Regions from separate parts of the Paenibacillus thiaminolyticus genome, predicted to be linked through region 3. Evidence: predicted binding sites of a transcription regulator. Region 3 holds the regulator's gene; each other region holds the start of a gene.
What was found. The regulator LexA, encoded in region 3, represses DNA repair genes until DNA is damaged. The targets are predictions, from matches to a motif close to CGAACATATGTTCG.
Positions count from the first base shown of each region.

Region 1: a site for LexA is predicted at 1,377-1,390, ahead of FLT43_RS26880 (YhjD family protein). Genes of this name have one in related genera too.
Region 2: a site for LexA is predicted at 1,378-1,391, ahead of addB (helicase-exonuclease AddAB subunit AddB). Genes of this name have one in related genera too.

Region 1 is NZ_CP041405.1:6,091,529-6,094,806, forward strand. It holds gene FLT43_RS26875 (DNA polymerase IV) at 1-620, opposite strand, end outside; gene FLT43_RS26880 (YhjD family protein) at 844-1,257, opposite strand; gene FLT43_RS26885 (Crp/Fnr family transcriptional regulator) at 1,489-2,013, shown strand; gene FLT43_RS26890 (spore coat associated protein CotJA) at 2,145-2,435, shown strand; gene FLT43_RS26895 (spore coat protein CotJB) at 2,432-2,707, shown strand; gene FLT43_RS26900 (manganese catalase family protein) at 2,756-3,278, shown strand, end outside.
Region 2 is NZ_CP041405.1:5,852,325-5,855,602, forward strand. It holds gene FLT43_RS25805 (class I SAM-dependent rRNA methyltransferase) at 1-260, shown strand, start outside; gene FLT43_RS25810 (DUF1835 domain-containing protein) at 345-1,310, opposite strand; gene addB (helicase-exonuclease AddAB subunit AddB) at 1,633-3,278, shown strand, end outside.
Region 3 is NZ_CP041405.1:1,061,042-1,064,319, reverse strand. It holds partial or broken gene FLT43_RS04780 (SDR family oxidoreductase) at 598-860, opposite strand; gene lexA (transcriptional repressor LexA) at 972-1,598, opposite strand; gene FLT43_RS04770 (LysM peptidoglycan-binding domain-containing protein) at 1,848-2,228, shown strand; gene FLT43_RS04765 (DUF896 domain-containing protein) at 2,391-2,606, shown strand; gene FLT43_RS04760 (methyltransferase) at 2,639-3,223, shown strand; gene FLT43_RS04755 (HAD family hydrolase) at 3,257-3,278, shown strand, end outside.

The sequences.
Region 1 (3,278 bases), 1.6 Mb from region 3:
GTCATGCCCAGGCGGGCAAAATGGGCCGTCATGCGGGAGCCGACACCGAACATTTTGTTGACAGGCTGAGACCACAGCAGCGTCTCGATGTCGGAGGGAGTCAGGGCGAAGATGCCCTCTTTGTTTTTCTTGGCCCATATATCCGTTGCCATCTTGGCCAGTATTTTATTGGAGCTGATCCCGATCCGGATCCATACTCCGGTCTGGTCGAGCACGCTGCGCTGAATCTCTCTGGCCATGGTGACAGGGTCTCCGAACAGCGCCCGGCTGCCGGTCACATCGAGAAATTGCTCATCGACGCTGAACGTTTCGACGAGATCGGTGAATTGTTCATAAATTCGCGTAATGAGCAGCGAGACGTCAATATAATGTTGCATGCGGGGGCGCATCACGATCAGGCGGGGGCATTTGTTCAGGGCTTCCCCAAGCCGTTCCGCCGTTGTTACTCCATAGCTTTTGGCTATCGGGCAAGCGGCCAGAATGATTCCCGATCGGCGCGCGGGATCCCCGGACACAACGAGCGGCATATGTTTATATTCCGGGTGCTCCGCTTTTTCCACGCTGGCATAGAAGCTTTGGCAGTCCGCCAAAAAGATAATCCGTTCCTTGCTTCCGCTCAATGTAACCACCTCAACCAATCGAGTCTAAAAATAAGAACGTGCATTCGTATTTATTATATACCGAACATATATTCTCTATGCAAATGAAGTTTATGGAATCGGATGGCGGTTCGCGCTTATAAAAACAAGACCGCCGGCTTGCCGGAGCTTCGTTCCGATAAGCAGCGGTATGGGGCTGTGCTATGGAGCGGAACGGATGCCGTTCCGCCGCCTGTGCTGCGGCTTAGCTGTCTGCGCTCCCCTCCGGTTCCCCCGGGTCACAGATGTGCAAATAGCGCTGCAGCAGGCTCTTCACCTCGGCCCGGATCAGGCCGCGAAGCATGTAGAAGGAGCGGTGATAGCCCCGGCACACGTACTGCACGCGAACGCCGTGCTCCAGCCGCTCCTCGGACACGATCTTAATCCCGCGATGCCGGAACTGCTTCCGGATGCGGAACAGATCGGAGGCGGCGTCATCCTGCGCCTGGCGCAGCCCCTGGATATAAATTTCTCCCATCTTCAGCCCCGAGACGGCAATGCGGCTGATATCGCGCTCAAGCACGTCGAGGACGAGGGTCTGAAGGGTATACTGCTTCACCAGCAGGGCGTCTTCCCCGTCATGAGGCGGAGGCCCGCTTGTCGCGGACAATAAAGTCATACCGGGTTCCTCCTTGGGTAACATCCATCCATGCGGCCCCCCCCGGATTGGGAAGGGGAGCGCGGATCTGCTTATAACCTCATTATACGAACCTGCGTTCTATTTTATAACTAATATAGCGAACAAACATTCTGGTTTCAATGGGTAAATGATGGTGGAAGGGGTCAAAATGGTTTACAATAAAAACAGAGGAAAAGGAAAGAGCCGGGATGGAAGAAGGAGTGAGCAGGAATGAAGATTACACTGCATCGCGGGGAGATATTATTCCGCCAAGGCGATCCGGGCACGTATCTGTACCGGATTGTGAGCGGCTTGTTCAAAGTGACCCGGCTGCATGAGAACGGGAACATCGTGCTGTTCAATATATTGTATCCGGGCGAGATGGTGCCGCATCATTCCCTTATCTCCCCGAAGGATTGCCATGGGACGGCGACGGCTATGGTAACCGGCACGGTCGAGCGGATAGAAGCGGAGGCGTGGTATGAGGAGCTGCGGAACGATTCCGGGAAAGCGCTCGAAGTCGCCAAGCTGCTGCAGGAGAAGCTTCGCTTCATGCAGCAGCGGCTCGATCATCTGACGATTGGATCGCCCGCCGAGCGGCTGGCGCTGCTGACCCGGTGGCTGGACAGCATGACGAACAAGACCCCGCTTACCGATATGCTGACGCAAGAAGAGATCGGGCAGCTGATCGGAGTGCGGCGCGAGACGGTCAACCGTCTGCTCCGGCAGGGCGACAATTCCATGACGAAGCGATGAACGGGCAAGCCGTTCAGCAGCCCCATTGCTGCTGAGCGGCTTATTTCCTGTCATGGGACATTCCAGATAGCTCATATGAGTAGGAAGTAAAGCGTTATTTATCCGTTTGATAAAGGAGGTTACCGAGCATCATGGAGAACGAGCAAGCGCGTGGCTGGGCCGAGCCGGCAGCGATGCCGTCCGCATGCGGGCCGGGAGCGCATTCGCAGGAAAGGTACTATATACCGTTCCGGGGGCCATGGGATCCTTGCCCGCCGCTGCCCTACAAGACCTATGTCGTGCCGCCGAACTTGTTCATTACGTTTCAGCCCCCGAATTTGCCGCAATTCCCGCCGCCGCAGGCGCTGCGGTGCGGAACGCTGTGGCCGGCATTATTCAGCCCTTATCGGCCGAAGGGCAGACGGGAGGAGGGAACGGCTTGAGCACACATGGCACGCACCCGTTCTGCACTCAGGAGTACTATGACAGCCTGCTGCAGCTGCAGGAAATCGATTTTGTGCTGATCGAGCTGAATCTGTATCTGGATACGCATCCCGAAGACAATCAGGCGATCCAGCAGTTCAATCACTATGTTCATGAACGAATGAAGGTGGCGAGGCATTTCCAGGAGAGGTTCGGCCCCCTGCAGGCTGGCGGCTTCTATTCGAAATGCCCTTGGTCCTGGACAGACACGCCGTGGCCGTGGCAGGTGTAACGGAAGTCTCGAGGAAGACGGGGAAGCAACGTGAGGAGGGAAGCGGCATTGTGGGTATATGAGAAGAAGCTTCAATATCCGGTTCGCGTCAGCAAATGCGATCCGCGCATGGCTAAGCTGCTGCTGGAGCAGTACGGCGGAGCCGACGGGGAGCTGGCGGCGGCGCTTCGCTATTTGAATCAGCGCTACTCGATTCCGGATAAGGTCATCGGCTTGCTTACCGATATCGGGACAGAGGAATTCGCCCATTTGGAAATGATTGCCACCATGGTATACAAGCTGACCAAGGACGCGACACCGCAGGAATTGGAAGCGGCCGGACTCGGGGCGCATTATGTCTCCCATGACAGCGCGCTGTTCTATGAAAATGCGGGCGGGGTGCCCTGGACGGCGGCCTATATTCAGGCGAAGGGCGATCCGATCGCCGACTTGTACGAGGATATCGCTGCCGAGGAGAAGGCGCGGGCGACGTATCAATGGCTGATCGATATGACGGATGATGTCGATTTGCAGGACGCTCTGAAATTTTTGCGGGAACGGGAAGTCATTCACTCGCTCCGGTTCAGGGAAG
Region 2 (3,278 bases), 1.8 Mb from region 3:
CGTATCGCGGCTATAAGGACATCAACCTTCATGGGATGAAGCTCGTCAATGAGGGGGGGTATTTAGTGACGGCGAGCTGCTCCTATCATATGAAGCCCGAGCGCTTCCTGCAGGCGATCCATGACGCCGCCCATGACGCGGGCAAGGTGCTGCGCCTCATCGATTGGCGCACGGCGGGGAAGGATCACCCGCAGGTAGCCGGCGTCGAAGAAGGGCATTACTTGAAATTCGGTATTTTTGAAGTCCGCTCCAGACGATAGCATGATGAAGAAGCACCTCATGGCGAATGTGCCGGGAGGTGCTTCTTGCGGTTGCGGTATGATGTAGAAGGGACAAGCGGCGGTCTATGGAGCCGGATTGGTAACGAAGGCGCCGCCAAGCCAGCGCGCATATCCCCGTTCGCGGGCCCAATTGCTCTCCCCGCTGCGCACTCTCCGGCCCGCCTCGGTGAGCAGAACCCGTCCGGTGGACGGCCCGATCGGCCGCAGCGGCTCGGGCATCGGGTCGGATGCCGCGGACAGGGATAATAGCGGCGCTTCCCCGGAAGTCAACCGGCGCAAATATCCCCAGTACTGCATGTCGCCGAGTCCGTACTCCGGCACATGCGGCCGGATATGCTGATACAGCTCCAGGAAGGAGCTGGCACCATCGGCGACGGCATCCAGCGTAAGCCGCTCCACGACGCCTAACCCGTCTACGCGCGAAGGGAAGCGGCGGAGATGGAACCGCATCGCTTCCACGATCGCATCATAAGGAGCTTCGACGCTACCGGACTCCTCGAGCCAACGCACCAATTTGCGCGGATTCGGGCTTGTATAGGCAAGCCAGGTATGGTGCATCCATGTGATCGCTTCCACGTTCAGCCGAATGCCGTGCTCGCGGCAGCGCGCCAATTGCTCCGCATCGAGGGCGCCGAAGCCGTCATAGCGGTCATGCCCGGGCACGGCCGAAATGTCGATCCAATAGACGGCCGCTTCTGGATGCTCGCGGGACAGACGCTCAGTCAACCGCAGCAGCATCGTGATATCGAACAGATCATGCTCGAACCAGAGGGCGATTTCCCGGTGCTGCAGCACATCCGCTTTCCAGGACCGCTCCTGCTCGTTGCTCATTTGCAGGTAGAGGGATGCGGGCAGGCCGCACATTTTTTCCAATTGAAGCGCGCGATACGCCAAATAACGTTCAAAGATGGGATAGACGGGTCCTTCAGTCAGCAGCTCGCGATAGACCCATACTTCTTCGTTCCAGTGCTCCCGGGCGACCGGCCGAAGCCGTTCTGCCACAATATCTCCATTTACGATATGAATCACGCGGTGTGCCTCCTTTTCTCTCCGGCGGTATCGTCAGCCAGGGGCTAGAATTCCTTCCTGCACATTCCAAACGTGTGTTCCAGTCTGCTCGCGATAATATGCTATAATAAAGCAAGGTTTCCGTAAAAGAGACGATTTGCGCAGTCTCTGTCTAATGAGGAAATACCGGGAATCCGGTCTTTTTGGACTTATTCTTATTTTTAATCCTTTCTTGCGATTTGTAAATACACTTTTATACATGGCATTTGTGGAAACAGCCAGCATATGGCATGGCAGCGTACATATCCATTGGTCAGTTGTACGGGAAAGCGGGGGATACACATTGGCTTTGCATTTCGTAATCGGCCGCTCGGGGAGCGGCAAGTCGGCCCATCTGCTGAATGAGATTCGGCGGAGGCTGGAGACTCAGCCCGAAGGTCCGCCGATGATTCTGCTCGTGCCCGAGCAGGGGACGTTCCAGGCGGAGCACGCGCTCGTCACCTCGGAGCGGCTGTCGGGGATGCTGCGGACGCAAGTCCTGAGCTTCCGGCGCCTCGCGTACCGCGTTATGCAGGAGACCGGCGGCACGGCGCTCACGCCGATTGGAGAGGAAGGCAAGAAGATGCTGCTGTACAAAATTTTGCAGCGGCGCAAGTCCGACCTGCCCCTGTTCGCCGGTGCGGCGGAGCAATTCGGCTTCATCGAAAAATTGAATGATCTGTTCGACGAGATGAAGCGGTACCGGATCCAGGCATCCGAGGTGGATGAGAATGCCGCGTTCGTCCAGGAGCATGTGGACGGCCAGCCGCTCCTGTCGGCCAAGCTGCATGATTTGTCCGCCGTGCTGCATGAGTTCGAGACAGAGCTGGAGCAGCATTATTTGGACGGCGAGGATGTGCTTGTCCGGTTGGCGGAAGGCATTCCGCACTCGGACTATGTCCGGCAGGCAGAGTTATGGATTGACGGGTTCAACGGCTTCACCCCCCAGGAGTATGCCGTGCTGGCATCGCTGCTGCTGCATGCCCGCCATGTCACCGTAGCGCTCTGCCTGGATCGGCCCTACGCCTTGGGGGAGGAGCCGCATGAGCTGAACCTGTTCCATCCTACGGCGACGACTTTTCTCAAGCTGAGCAGCATCGCCGATACGCTCGGCGTCGATATGGGAGAAGTCATACAGCTGGGCGGGCAGGGCAGATTGCCAAGATTCGCTTCCTCGCCGATGCTCTCGCATCTGGAGCGCCATTTCGACCGGCGTTCGGCTTACCGCCCCGCCTCCCCCGCCGGGGAGCGGGCGGAGATTCGCGTTCAAGCCGCGGTCAACCGCCGCGCGGAAGTGGAAGGGGCGGCGCGCGACATTTTGCGCCGGGCGCAGAGCGAGGGCGTCCGCTGGCGGGAGATGGCCGTCATGGTCAGGAACTTGCCGGATTACGCGGAATTGATCGATACGGTCTTCGGCGACGCGGGCATTCCCTATTTCACGGATCAGAAGCAGGCGGTTCTCCATCATCCGTTCGTCGAGATGACGCGCGCCGCGCTGGACATCCTTATCGGCTACTGGCGCTATGATGCGGTATTCCGCTATGTGAAGACGGACTTCATCCTGCCGGAAGACGGGAGCGTGACGAGGGAATCCTTCGATCGGCTGGAGAACTATGTGCTGGCTTGCGGCATCGAGGGCTCGAAATGGACGAATGGACGCCCGTGGCCCGCCGAACCGCGGCAGTCGCTGGATCCTGACGATCCGAACGCCGCCGAGACGGCCGAGAGCGCGCCGGAGCAGGCCCCGGAATGGGCGGAGCAGTGCCGCCGCCGGATTGTCGAGCCGCTCTTCGCGCTGCAGCGATCGCTTGCGCGGAGCCGGAATGTGCAGGAGATGTGCGAGGCGCTGTATACGTTCTGGATCCGTCTCGGGGTGCCGGACAAGCTGGAGCGGATGAGCCAGGAGGCGCTGCTGGACGGCGACGTGCAGCGTTCCCGGGAGCATCGCCA
Region 3 (3,278 bases):
AAAGGCAGCCTACTGTACAAGGTCCTGCTTATTCAGCAGGGCCGTTTTTGTATGCCCGGATAAATGGGAGGAAGGACTTACAATAATTTGTTTTTGAACTGGAGCATAATTGGTCCATAGGCATATGATGAGGTATGAACTATGAGGGGAGTTGTTTTTCTTTGAGTTACCAATACCAACCATATTCAATGTCTCTTAACCCGTGGTCATACATGAACCCTTATTCTTATCCTCATCATTCCTATCCGCATGAATGTTCGGAGACTCAACATTTAAAGATGGAAACATTACAGACCGTCGAGCCATGGGTGCAAAACGGATTAAAGGAAGCACATTGCATATCGGTTGAACATGCGTTGCGCGAAGCGGCAGCCGTATCATATCTGATTGGGAAAGGATATGATCCGACTGTTGCGCATCAAATTGTCGAATCCTGGTGGCATTAGTAAAAGCGCCCGGTACCAGGAATAATGATTACTTAATTTCGCCCCCGTTGACATGCAAACTCTGTCCGGTGACGTAAGAGGAATCAGCACTTGCCAGATAGACGTAGCTGGGAGCGAGCTTTTCAGGTCATCTAGGGCGCTGCACCGGCATTCTTTGAAGCTGTGCATCTGAAATGCGACCGATGCGCTCCAGCGGATGCTGTTCGCCAGCATTATTGACTAATATGTCCAGCTTCCCAAGCTCCTTTACGGTCTGTTCCACAGTATGGTTACAGAACGATTCTTCTCCAATGTCGCGACCGATAAGCACGCAGCGCGTCCGGCCTGCCTGACGCCGCTTGCTTCCTCGGCATGCTCATTCAAATACACCATCGCGATGTCGGCGCCTTCCTTGGCGAACGCGACGGCTTCAGCCCCCGAATGAATCATGACATATGGCCCGGACTCGTCAAAAAGCCGCTTCCGAATACAGAACTGCTGTATCCAAAGCGGCTTCTTTACACTTGCTCCCATTGGTTGTAACCATTAATGAAAATCACGGAACAACCCAATCACTTTGCCCAAAATCGTCACATGCTTCAACCGGATCGGCTCAAATGTCGGATTCTCCGGCTGAAGGCGGATATGATCGCGTTCCTTGTAGAATGTCTTTACGGTTGCTTCGTTCTCCTCGGTCATGGCTACGACAATTTCACCGTTGTTCGCTGTCTGCTGCTGGCGGACGATAACGTAGTCTCCGTTATGTATTCCGGCTTCGATCATGCTGTCGCCGACTACGGATAGCATAAAGATGTTGTCATCATCTCCCACCATATGCACCGGAAGAGGGAAGTAATCTTCGATGTTCTCTGTTGCCGTAATCGGTTCTCCGGCCGTTACCTTCCCGATGACGGGAACGCGTGCCACGGCATGGCTGAATTCCGAATGGCGATCCGATTGTTCGCTCAGCAGTTCGATTGCTCTTGGCTTCGTTGGGTCCCGGCGGATAAAGCCTTTCTTCTCCAGCCGGTCCAGATGGCCGTGCACGGTAGAACTCGATGCGAGGCCGACAGCTTCCCCGATCTCTCTTACGGAAGGAGGATAACCCTTGGTGCGGACTTCATCACGTATAAAATCAAGGATCGCTTGTTGTCGACTTGATATTTTAGACAAAGATATCAACTCCAATGAATGCTCTTTTGTCAAAATTATACCATAGAACCTCCGTTCGCACAAACGTAAGTTCTAAAAAACCTTGATTTTATGCGGTTTTTTTCGTTTTCCTTTCGGGAAACGTCACTTAATGGGATTCGGGAAATAAAAAAGAGAACGCACGTTCCTTAAAAACTGTTGACCTGAACGTATGTTCGTGCTACATTATGGACAACAAGAATAGAACAAGTGTTTGGGGAGTGGGCGAACATGAGCCAAGTGGTATATAACCCGAGACGGAATTATGCATATCGAACGGAAGCAAGATTATCTATGCATCAACCTGTAGAGCAGAACCGTTATAATAGAAGGAAGATGATTCGAGCGATATTGCTCTTTGTTCTGTTGTTCCTTTTATGTGCGGGAATCGTCCAAGCATGGGGGGATGACGACATTGTATCCGAGCAGCCTTCTGTAGTTACGGAGCACGTACTTGTTCAGCCCGGGGACAGCCTGTGGGAGATCGCGACGGAATACAAACCGAATGGAATGGATACCCGTGAATACATATACAAGATTATTCAATTGAACGATTTAAGAGGGCATACGCTGCAATCCGGCATCGTCATTGACGTGCCGATATTTTCTTGACGATATTTCCGCTGTGACGGATCATATTTCTCACAGCACCGCTTTTCTCTCCTATTGAGGCCGAAGACGTGCTTCTTGTATTCTCTCGCCGTCAGCTTGCTTGACAAGGCTGAGGCAGCATGTCAAAGTAGAAGATATGCACCAGTGTATGGAGGGTACAAGATGAACATGGATAAATTAATCGCGCGCATCAACGAGCTGGCCCGCAAGCATAAGAGCGTAGGGCTGAACTCGGAGGAACTGGCGGAACGGGCCGCGCTTAGAGAGCAATACCTCGTATTGTTCCGGCAGCAGGTACGCAACAAGTTGGACAGCATTCGCTATGTGGAAGACGAAGAAGGCGAACAGAACAATCAACCGGGAAGCACCGTTCATTAGAGTGTTTAGCATATATAGGAGGTCTGGATGGGATGTCGCGTAGTTGGGAACGTCAAGTACGGCGCAATAGCGCTCAGTTGAACAAGCAACGCAAAAAGCAGGGCAAGCCGGGGATCGCTTCCCATACGGTTGCTTTCGATGAATTCAAGGGCCGGAATTTTATTCTTCCTTTGATATTGACCGGGTTTACGATCATTTATGGGCTGCTTGGCAGTGTTGGCACGAACCTGCCGTCCCCTACGCTGTACTGGATAACTGTTATTTGTTATTTGGCATTGGCATTGATGCTGTTTTTGCGCCGGCCCTTTTTACGGGTCACGAAAGACGAACTAAGCACGACAAAATGGAATCGGCTGCGTACGCTCAAAGTGGAAGACATCAAAAAAATAACGTATCAGCCTGGCTTCATCGTTATTGAAAAGAACGGCAAAGGCGCGAACTGGGTGTTCTCCCGTATGATGAACCGCTATGATATCGAAGCGATGCATGCGCGGCTGCAGCAGTTCGCTGCCCAGAACCAGATAGCGTACGAAGAGAGTTCAAAAGCAGACAAGAACGATAAGTCCAAGGAGACGGAGCAGTCGGATAAGGTCGTCTTCGTGAAGCCGAAGAAGTAGTTTTGCCAGAGTGGAGACAAGGGGGGAGACGCAATGGCCATACGTGCCGTATTAT